Regions from separate parts of the Arthrobacter sp. R4-81 genome, predicted to be linked through region 1. Evidence: riboswitches for the same ligand, from Rfam matches in the RefSeq annotation. Region 1 holds a riboswitch; each other region holds the start of a gene.
The links. A riboswitch is a leader RNA that binds a small molecule or an ion and turns the genes downstream of it on or off. The one in region 1 is predicted to bind cyclic di-AMP.

Region 1 (3,265 bases):
GAAAGTGACATTGTTCTGGCCACCACGACTTCGGGCATACAGCGCTCCATCGACGGCGGCACAACCTGGATGCTGAACGAGTCTTCCCCGCTGATCCAGTACGCCGCCTTTGCCCACTCAACGGAGGCCGTCGGCGTCGAACCTGACGGGACGGTTCACTACTCAGCTGATGCTGGCGCGACCTGGACGAGAAAAGGCCGGATTGACGGCCAAGTCCTGGCGATAGCCGCCGTCAAAGGTTCAGACGGAAATCCCGGGATCTGGGCAGCCATTGATGGGGGGATCCTGGTGTCCACGGACGGCGGGAGCACATTCAGGCCTGCCGTCTCTCCCTGAAGGGCACGAAAAGTAGGAGGTGATCGCAGCTACTCGGGCGCTGCTCGAATCCTGCCGGATAGCAAGCGGTGTTAGTGACGAGGAGTGCGAAAAGCACGCCGGGATGCACGAGCACTGCAGAATCTGTGCTGAGGCTTGCCGATGTGAAGCGGCCTGCACAGACCTTTTGACGTCCCTGGCCTGACGCTACGAGGCCGATCCGATTGGTATCTCCGCTACATGTAGGTGGCGGGATCGACTGTCTGGTCGTTGAGCATGACCTCGAAGTGCAGATGGCAGCCAGTGGAGTTGCCGGTTGTTCCGACGCCAGCAATCTGTCCGCCCTGCGTCAGGGTCTGCCCAACGGAAACGCCGATTCTGTCCAGGTGGTTGTACGTGGTCTTCAGTCCGTTGCCGTGCTCGACGACGATCCGGTTTCCGCCGCCGTACGGACTCCACCCGGCCTCCGTCACTGTTCCCGCAGCTGCCGCCAGAACAGGGGTTGAACACTGTCCGGACAGGTCCATGCCTGTATGCATTTCGTCGAGCGCCCCGGTCAGGGGATTGACACGGAAGCCGAACGGAGAAGTCACGCTCATCGAGGCCAGGGGAGCCCGCAGGGTTGGTGAAGGGGCAGCAGCCGCTGCCTGAACAGGAGCGGGTGCAGGTGCCGGTGCTGGTTCAGGTGCCGGTGCTGGTTCAGCTTGCGGTGCAGGGACGGAGCTCACCTGGGGGCGGTCAAAAGCCAGTGCTGATCCGGCATCTGCAGCCACCGCCGGCTGGGTAGCGGGGGAGAGCACTGTCCCGGCCGCGAGGTCCTGTGCCGCCGATAGCAGGCTGGGCTGGGCGTGGGCATTGGAAAGGGCGGTTAATGCGAACATCCCCGTTACCACCGCCGCAATTCCCAACTTTCGGCCGCGATCCCGCAGGGTCGGAGCGGAGGATGAGGCCGCCCGGTGGCTGCCCTTGGCGGACGTGGAGGCAAAAAGGGCATGGCGTTGGCCGTGTTTATCTTGGGAAGGCAAAAGTAAGTCCTCTCTGCGCCGGCGAAATTAGCTGTCGGATTCGGACGAGTGGACTGTCCGGCCTGCCCTGCCGGACGCCTCGAGGCGTGCAGCTACTGGGCCAGGCTTCACCCCAAGACGCGCAAAGGCATCATCAGTGGGTTTTCCGCCCCCGCCAAGGGAAGTAAAAGTTTCATGGACCGCCGGCGGGGTTTGGCGAGGCGGTCACACGCATACCCAACGAAGGTATGTGGTCCCTCTATGTAAGCAAGAAAAACGATGCGTTACAAATCCGTTATCAGAATAAGGTCACGTTTCGTCTTGCTGCAGGGTAGGATGCAGCGGCTCCGGGTGCCGACGTCGCTCCACCCACCATGAATACCGAGATGCCTTAATGGTTGCTTGGCCTACGATTGGCTGCGTGAAGATCGGAACTCTTGTCGCAGCGATGGAAAGGCGCCAGGTCGGGTTGTATCTGGCCGCGATCATCGTCGGCGGAGGAGCTGGATCATTGGCTCCTGACTCGGCCGGGGTGCTGGAGCATGCAATCAATCCCGTCCTTGGCCTGCTGCTCTTCGCCACATTTCTCGGGATCCCGCTTGCCTCGATTGGTACGGCCACACGCGATCTGCGGTTCATGTCAGCGGTGCTGATACTGAATTTCGCTGTTGTGCCCGTGGTGGTGTTTGCCCTCACCCGTTTCATCGCGGGAGAGCAGGCGCTGTTGGTCGGTGTCCTCCTGGTCCTGCTGACACCCTGCGTCGACTACGTCATTGTGTTCACCGGTCTGGCAGGCGGGGCCAGCGATCGTCTCCTGGCCGCGGCGCCGGTGCTGATGCTGGTGCAGATGCTCCTGTTGCCGCTGTACCTGATGGTTTTCGTTGGCCCGGGGATAGCGTCAGCAATAGATCCTGCACCCTTCGTTCAGGCGCTGGTGGGGCTCATCCTGTTTCCCTTGGCCCTGGCCGCACTGACGCAGGCCCTGGCCCGGCGGGCGTCACTGGGCCGGGCGATCATGGCAGTGATGCAGGCCCTGATGGTCCCTCTGATGATGGCAACCCTGGCGGTCGTTGTCGGCTCCCAGGTTGTGGGAGTGCGGCAGGAGCTGGGCGCCCTGCTGGCCGTTGTCCCGCTGTATGCCGCTTTCCTGATCGCTATGGTGCCCCTGGGCCTCCTTGTGGCCAAGCAGGCGCACCTCGACGTTCCGGCCACGCGTGCCGTGCTTTTTAGCGGGGCCACCCGGAATTCCCTGGTGATTCTTCCGCTGGCACTGGCTTTGCCTGGCCCGTTGGCCCTGGCAGCGCTCGTCGTGGTGACCCAGACTCTTGTCGAACTCATCGGAATGGTCCTCTACGTCCGGCTACTGCCGCTCATCGTCCCTGAAATTAAACGCCAACAGCTCACTTGAGCCTTCTACACCTGGCAGCAAGATCAGGAGCCGGTGCCTCAAGCGCAACCACCGGTAGCGGAACCACCGCTAAGCGGACTCACTGGCGGACTTCTTTCATCGCCGCTTCGAACGCCGGCAGGCTGCGCTCGATCATGTCCTCGTTGGCAGTGAGGGAGATCCGGAAGAAGCCCGGCGTCTCGAACAGCACGCCCGGCAAAACGAAGACGTCCCTGCGGGCAAGTGATGCGGTGAAGGCCTCGTCGTCAGGAATAGGGGAGGGGACATAGAGGTAGAACGTGCCTTCCGGACGCCAGATGCGGTAACCCATCCCACCAAGTTCATCAACCAGTCGGTCCCGGCGGCGCTGCAGTTGATCAATAGAAATGGAGAACTTCTCCAGCTCAGGAAGCGCGTGCTGCAGCAGGGCATTGGGGTACACCCAGCCCATCGCCACCTGCAGGCTGGTGATGGCCGGGGCCATCTCTTCCCGGTGCGGCATGGTGGGCGGAAGAGCCAGATAACCCACCCGTTGACCCGGGGAGAGGTGGGTCTTGCC
Region 2 (3,265 bases), 1.4 Mb from region 1:
GGTGTCCGTCGCGGCGCAGCACGCCCCGCCGGCTCACTGCCGTCGCAGTGTTGTACCTTGGCCGGATATAGCGGTTGAGCAGGATCACGGACGGTCGGCCCAGGATCTCCTGCGGCCCGACGACGGGATCGTCGCCCTCGGCCACCACGCTGGCTTTTCCAGCGAGCACAAGCACCAGCGCCCGGCGGAAGGTGACTACCGCCAGCGGTTCATATCCAGCATTCAGAACGAGTGTGCGCATGCGCATACCTCTTCACGGCCGCACCCGTCAGGGGCACGAGGGCCGGCTGCCCTCGGCATGTCCGGGCTAAGGATCGACATCACCAGAGTAAACACTGAATGCCCGAATTGCCGAATCCAGCCTTTGCGGCGAGCCGCAATTCCGATTACGCTCCGTCTCCGAATCCTTGAGCGATGGGCAACGTCGTCGTGAAAAAAGCAGAAAGACCCCCGTCCTAAGACGGGGGTCCTTCCGAGAAGTTTCTCCTGGCGGCAGTTCCAGACCGTATGGGTCCAGAGCCAGGATGGGCTGCTGTTTGCTTGGAGCCGGTATTAGCCGCCTACGCGGATGAAGACCGGGCCGGAGCCGACGTTGACGCTGAACAGGGCGGTGGTTCCGCCGTTCCAGCCACCGTGGACTGCCTGGCCGTTGCCGACGTAGACCGCGATGTGGGCCATGCCCATTCCGCCGTTCTCGTAGTAAGCAAGGTCACCGGGCTGAGCTTCGGCAGCGCTGACCGTGCGGCCGAGGGACAGGTAACCTGCCGGCCAGCCGTGGTAGTTGATGCCGACGGCAGCCAGGGAGTTGGTTGCCAGCATGGTGCAGTCCTGGGCAACGCCGAGCTGGGCGTAGGCGGCAGCGGCGATTGAAGCGCCCATGCCACTTGAAGCTGCGGGTGCGGGAGCGGAAGCGGTAGCAGCGACCGTTGCCGTAGCGGCAGCGGCGGGAGCTGCCGGGGCGGCTTCCTGCACCTCGACGACAGGCTTGGGTGCTTCGACGACCGGAGCCGGCGTCGTGGAGACAGCAGGCTTCTCGTACGAGATAGCAATCGTGGAAGCGGCTGAAATTGTCGCCGGGGTGGCGGACTTCACTTCGAGGGTGGACGCAGAGGTGGATTCGCGCTGAACGCTCGTGTCTGCCGCGTTGGCGGCAATTCCACTGGTCAGGACCAGACCGGAGGCAGCAGCGATAACCGCAGCCTGACGGCCCACACCACCGGCGTTATCGCCGACGGACTTGGCAATGACAGCCAGCGAGTTGGTCTTGGTGACCTCGGCGCGGTGCCGTGCAATGGTTGCACGTGTAGTCATTAATTTTCTCTCTTTCGTATTCCTCGGACCGCGCTGGGCAGGCCGTGGGCTATGGACGTTCCGGCATCTTGGGGGTAGGCCGGAACGCCCCGAACGGGTTACTTAGCGAAGGGTGTAAAACGAGGAGGTGCCTGTTGCAGACACCGCGTGCAGGATGGTGCCCTGCGAGGGGTTCAGCGCGCTGATCATCATGCCGTTGCCAACGTAGATACCAACGTGGGCACCGCCGTTTTGCATGACCAGGTCACCGGGGGCGGGAGTGGAAGTGGGCGTCATGGACGTCCAGGCATTCGTACGGGGGATGCTGATGCCGGCCTGGGCGTAGACCCACTGGGTAAAGCCTGAGCAGTCCCAGCCGCTGGGAGTGGTGCCGCCCCACAAGTAGGGGCTGCCGATGCCGGTGTAGGCGATTGCTGCCAGGCCCGATGCAGCCGCTGACGAGGCGGCCGGCTTGTCGGTGGTGGCAGTCAGCTCGATTGCCGGTTCCTCGGACTGTGCCTGGACAGTCTCGATCTTCGGCGCTGCTTCGGTGGTCACGGACGGACGCTCAAAAACGACCTTGGCGGTCGGCTCCGCGGTTACCGCGATCTGAGTGGACTGTGAGCCTGATTCCGCGGTGGCGGCAACTCCAGGATTGCCCTCCGCCGCACTGGCTGGCAGGCCGGCAGCAAGAATGAGCCCTGAAGCAGCTGCAATGACAGCAGCTTGGCGACCAACGGTTCCCGCGTTGTTAGCAACGGCTTTAGATACGGAACCCAAGGGGTTCATGCGCACCGATTGAGCACGGTGGCGCGCAGCATTGTGGCGTGAAGACACGAAAGTAGCCTCTCCCAATGCCTACGAGGTGAGCTGTCGGATTCGGATGGGAGTCACCCGGCCACTTGGCTTCCTGAGAAGCTTCGCGACTTAACCCCAAGGTCTTCTTTCGAAGACCAAAATTGGTTCCCCCGCCTCTGCCAGACGATGTAATGCGAACGGACCTTGAGCGGTGGCAGAGTTAGGCAATCCACTCAAGAGCGCCAACTTCGGAAAAGTTGGCGTGGTTTAGACGGTACAGGACTTTGGATTGAATGTCACATTCAGGTCACGGCATGTCACAGAAATGTGAGAGTAATCCATCATCTAAATCAGAGCCAGCCCATGGGGTCGACAACTTCGCCGTTGACCATTACTTCGAAGTGGAGGTGGCAGCCGGTTGACGCGCCTGTGGTCCCGCTCAGGGCCACAGTGTCGCCCCGGGTTACTGTCTGGCCCACCTGGACATCGGACGAGGACAAGTGGTTGTACGTGGTTTCGAGCCCGTTACCGTGATCGATGACCACGCGGTTTCCGCCTCCGAAGGGATGCCAGCCGGCAAAAGTGACCGTGCCGCTGGCTGCTGCATGGACGGCGGTACCGCACTGGGCAGCGAAGTCCTGGCCGCGGTGGAATTCTCCGTAGCCGCCGGTGATGGGGCTGACGCGGTAGCCGAAGGGGGAGGCAGTTATGAGCGAATTCAGTGGGGCCCCAAGGCTTCCGGCAGACGCTGCCCGGCTGACGCTGCCGGCGGACTGCGCGCTGAGGAGTTGCTTGAGCTTGCCGTCGGGATCACCGGTGGTGGAAACGGTGGTGCGGCTGAAATCAACCTTTGCGCCCGCAGCTGCGGAGACTTCAGGCTGGACAGAGGCGGAAAGGGCAGCACCCGTGGAGCCGACGCCGCCGGTGGCTGCCAGGGGGCTTGTGGCCGGAACCGTGACTGTGAGGATCAAGCCTGTGGCTGCCAGGGCGATGCCTGCCTTTTGCCCTACACCACTGGCGCCGGCGAATTCTGTGACCTGACGAAAAGGGCTGCGTTTGCGGCGTGCATCCCGGTGCGGGTCCCGGGGACGGCCAGCGGCGGCGACAGCTTCGGATACTTGCAGCTCCAAAGCAGGACCGGTCGCACGGCGACGGCCCCTGGCGTTCTGGGTGGTCA
Region 3 (3,265 bases), 190 kb from region 1:
CGGAATGTGAGGATGCAGGTCCGGCGGGAACCGCAGGCAACTGCCGGTCCAGGCGCTCATGTCCGTGCTGCGACGAACCCGCGCCAGGCATGGCCGCCGCGAAAAAAGTCAGAGCAAGGTGCAGCAGCTGTTGGATCAGCCCGCAAAACACCAGCAGGGACCAGCCGGAGGCCAGAAGCCGTCCCAACAAGGTAGCGGCCAAACTAATCAGGGCCGTCAGTGCCAGGAGAATCAACGGTCCAGGGTTCTGACCCCCGGAGATCACGTGCGCAAGCGACCCCAGACTGACTGCCGCGGGCCCGGCCAACCACCCATAACGTTGGCTCCGACGCCGGAAGTCTTCTGCCACGGGAATCCCCTACTGTGGTCGATCCACTCACTCATCTGCGCTTGAATCTACTGTGTGCCCATACGATTGTCAGCATGATCAGCCGCGCAGACGTTGAGGAAGCCGCCACCAGAATAGCCGGAAGGGTCCGCCGCACGCCGCTGATCCAACTTGACTCCGGAACGTTCGCGGGCGAGGTGTGGCTCAAGTGCGAGTTCATGCAGCACACAGGAACATTCAAGGTCAGGGGTGCCTTCAACCGCATCCTCGCCTCCCATGAACGGGGAGAGCTGAATCCTGACGTGGGCATCGTCGTCGCCTCCGGTGGGAATGCCGGCCTTGCCAACGCATATGCTGCCCAGCAGCTCGGAGTCCCCGCGTCTGTATATGTCCCGGAGAGCGCACCGGCGGTAAAGGTCAGAAAGCTCGTGGCCAGCGGAGCAAGCGTGATCCAGGGCGGAACCGAATACGCGGAAGCCTACGAGGCCGCCATAAAATATGTGGAAGAGACCGGGGCCGTTTATTGCCACGCCTACGACCAGCCGGAGATCGCCGCAGGGGCCGGCACTGTCGGTTCTGAACTGCTGGAACAACTCGAGGGTGTGGACACTGTTGTGATCGCGGTGGGCGGTGGAGGCCTCATGGCGGGGGTGGCGGCAGCCGTGGAAGGCCGGGCAAAGGTGCTCGCCGTCGAGCCGTACACAGCCCCCACTCTTTCCGCGGCACTCAGGGCAGGAGAGCCTGTTGATGTTGCTGTCTCGGGGATAGCAGCTGACTCCCTGGGAGCACGCCGGATCGGAGAGATCGCCTTCGCCGTGGCGTCCCGTACCGGCGTAGCAAGCCTTCTGGTTTCCGACGACGACATCGTTACCGCTCGCTCTTGGTTGTGGGACCAGTACCGCGTCGTCGTAGAGCATGGCGCCGCGGCTGCCTTCGCCGCCCTCCAGTCCGGTGCCTATGTCCCTTCCGAAGGTGAGCGGGTCGCCGTAGTTCTCTGTGGCTCCAATACAGACCCCGCCACCGTTTAGCACGCATATATAACGCGCCGAAAAGTTTTGTTACCGAAACGTGACTTCTGGCAGAAGTAGAAGTTACTCTCTTGTGGTGCCCCCGGCTCCAGCCGGGGCATTCCCGCGTCAGTATGCCGAACCCTGCCGCTGACGGGGATTCGTCCGCATTTTTCAGCGGCAGGGACGGGGGAACCACGATTCCACTCGGACCTCTTGTCAGGTCCTAGGGGTTAAGTCGCTTCGCCCCGCCCCACGGCGGTGTGGACCGGCCGGGTGAACTCCCATCCGAACCCGACAGCTCACCCCGCAGGCATGGGAGAGGCAAAAACACCATGTCACAAAAGTCCATTTTGGCGCGCCATCGTGCCACCCCTACCGGCTCAACCGTCATGAGCGGGTTGTCGACTTCGGCTAAGTCCCACGCTATAGGGCTGGGCAGGCCGGCCCTCATCATCGCCGCCGTATCAGGCCTTCTTTTCGGTGTCGGGGCTCCCGCCCATGCTGGAGCCCAGGCACCGGATGGCTCCACCGGGGCCACTGCCGCAACCGCTGCCCAGGCAACGGCACCGGTGCAGGCAGCAGCTGTTGCCCCGGCCGCAGGAAAGGTTCACACGGTTGTCTCCGGCGACACTCTCGGAGCCATTTCGGCAAGCTACGGCGTAACCCTGAACTCGGTCCTCGCCGCCAACAACCTGGCGGTGACGTCCATCATCTATCCCGGCAACCAGATCCAGATTCCGGGAGCAGGGTCGGCGGCTGCGCCCACCCTGTCCCTGGCATCTACCTCCATCAAGCCCGTCGCGGCTCCAGCGCCCGCGCCCGCACCGGCTCCTGCGCCTGCGCCTGCTCCCGCGGCCGCCAGCGGCACGGGGGCAGCTTTGCTGGCTGCCGCCTATGGCCAGATTGGCGCCACCCAGGACTGCACCATTCTGGTGGAACGTGCCCTCCGCTCCATCGGCAAGAGCGTAGGTGACCTCGCCCCGACGCAGTTCTTCCAGTACGGAACGGTGGTTGGAACTCCCGCTCCCGGCGACTTGGTGATCAGCTCCGGGCACATCGGGATCTACGCCGGCAACGGACAAGTCGTCAGCAGCGGCATGAACTATGTCAACGCAACACTTGTTCATCCGTTGTCCTGGCTCTCGGGCTACTCATTTGTGCGGGTTGCCTAGTCCGGCCTTCCAGAAGCGCAGGGCAAAGGAAAGCGGCAGGTGCCGGGACAACCGGTATCTGCCGCTTTCTGAGCTTTAGCTGCCTCGCCGTCAGTCACACTTTCAGCGGCAACTCATGAACTTCGTCCGCGCGGTGACCTGTGCGTTCGTGGATCCGCTGGACTGCTTCGGCTGACGGGGCCTCTGAGAGGCAGTAGATGACTCCGTCTTTCGGGTCCGCCCATGCGTTCTTGAAATTGACGTTTTCCTCGGCCTGGATGGCCAGATCAGCTGCATGAGCTGCCTGGAGGTCCTCCCTGGTCAGCCCTTTCATGTTGTGGTGAACATCCATATATTCCGGCATAGTTCCTCTCCTTAGCTACGGTCTGCATGGTTTGCAGTGTGGAGTTAAGGGAGACGCTAGGCCTCTGGCCTCACACGGTCAATAGGCTTGTCGTGGGGAATAATGGGCCAATGCAACCCGATTGGAGTACCCGCATCAGCTGGCCCGATCTGCCGGAACACGTGAGGGCCGGCATCGAAGAGATCCTGGAAACTCCCGTACAGGAATGGAGCAGCCAGCGGGGTGGATTCTCCCCGGGTACTGCCGACAGGGTACGAACCGCTTCGGGTCAGAGGGCCTTTGTTAAGGCAGTTGGCGCGGCCCTGAACGAGCATTCCCCATCGATTCATCGGAAAGAAGCGGCAAATACCGCCGGCTTGCCTCCAGAGGTACCGTCACCCGCGTTGATCGGGACGTTCGACGACGGTGAGTG

Region 2: another riboswitch for cyclic di-AMP. It lies ahead of M1E05_RS17250 (C40 family peptidase); the one in region 1 lies ahead of M1E05_RS03455 (M23 family metallopeptidase).
Region 3: another riboswitch for cyclic di-AMP. It lies ahead of M1E05_RS04265 (LysM peptidoglycan-binding domain-containing protein); the one in region 1 lies ahead of M1E05_RS03455 (M23 family metallopeptidase).

What each region holds. Positions count from the first base shown of each region.
Region 1 is NZ_CP096445.1:723,156-726,420, forward strand. It holds gene M1E05_RS03445 (F510_1955 family glycosylhydrolase) at 1-336, shown strand, start outside; partial or broken gene M1E05_RS03450 (four-helix bundle copper-binding protein) at 368-520, shown strand; gene M1E05_RS03455 (M23 family metallopeptidase) at 552-1,340, opposite strand; cyclic di-AMP (ydaO/yuaA leader) riboswitch at 1,345-1,516, opposite strand; gene M1E05_RS03460 (arsenic resistance protein) at 1,768-2,727, shown strand; gene M1E05_RS03465 (aminotransferase class I/II-fold pyridoxal phosphate-dependent enzyme) at 2,807-3,265, opposite strand, start outside.
Region 2 is NZ_CP096445.1:3,751,655-3,754,919, forward strand. It holds gene M1E05_RS17240 (HNH endonuclease) at 1-241, opposite strand, end outside; gene M1E05_RS17245 (NlpC/P60 family protein) at 553-1,311, opposite strand; gene M1E05_RS17250 (C40 family peptidase) at 1,414-2,127, opposite strand; cyclic di-AMP (ydaO/yuaA leader) riboswitch at 2,132-2,309, opposite strand; gene M1E05_RS17255 (M23 family metallopeptidase) at 2,439-3,265, opposite strand, start outside.
Region 3 is NZ_CP096445.1:912,979-916,243, forward strand. It holds gene M1E05_RS04255 (hypothetical protein) at 1-349, opposite strand, end outside; gene M1E05_RS04260 (threonine/serine dehydratase) at 424-1,356, shown strand; cyclic di-AMP (ydaO/yuaA leader) riboswitch at 1,465-1,666, shown strand; gene M1E05_RS04265 (LysM peptidoglycan-binding domain-containing protein) at 1,671-2,510, shown strand; gene M1E05_RS04270 (SCO4226 family nickel-binding protein) at 2,605-2,853, opposite strand; gene M1E05_RS04275 (phosphotransferase) at 2,964-3,265, shown strand, end outside.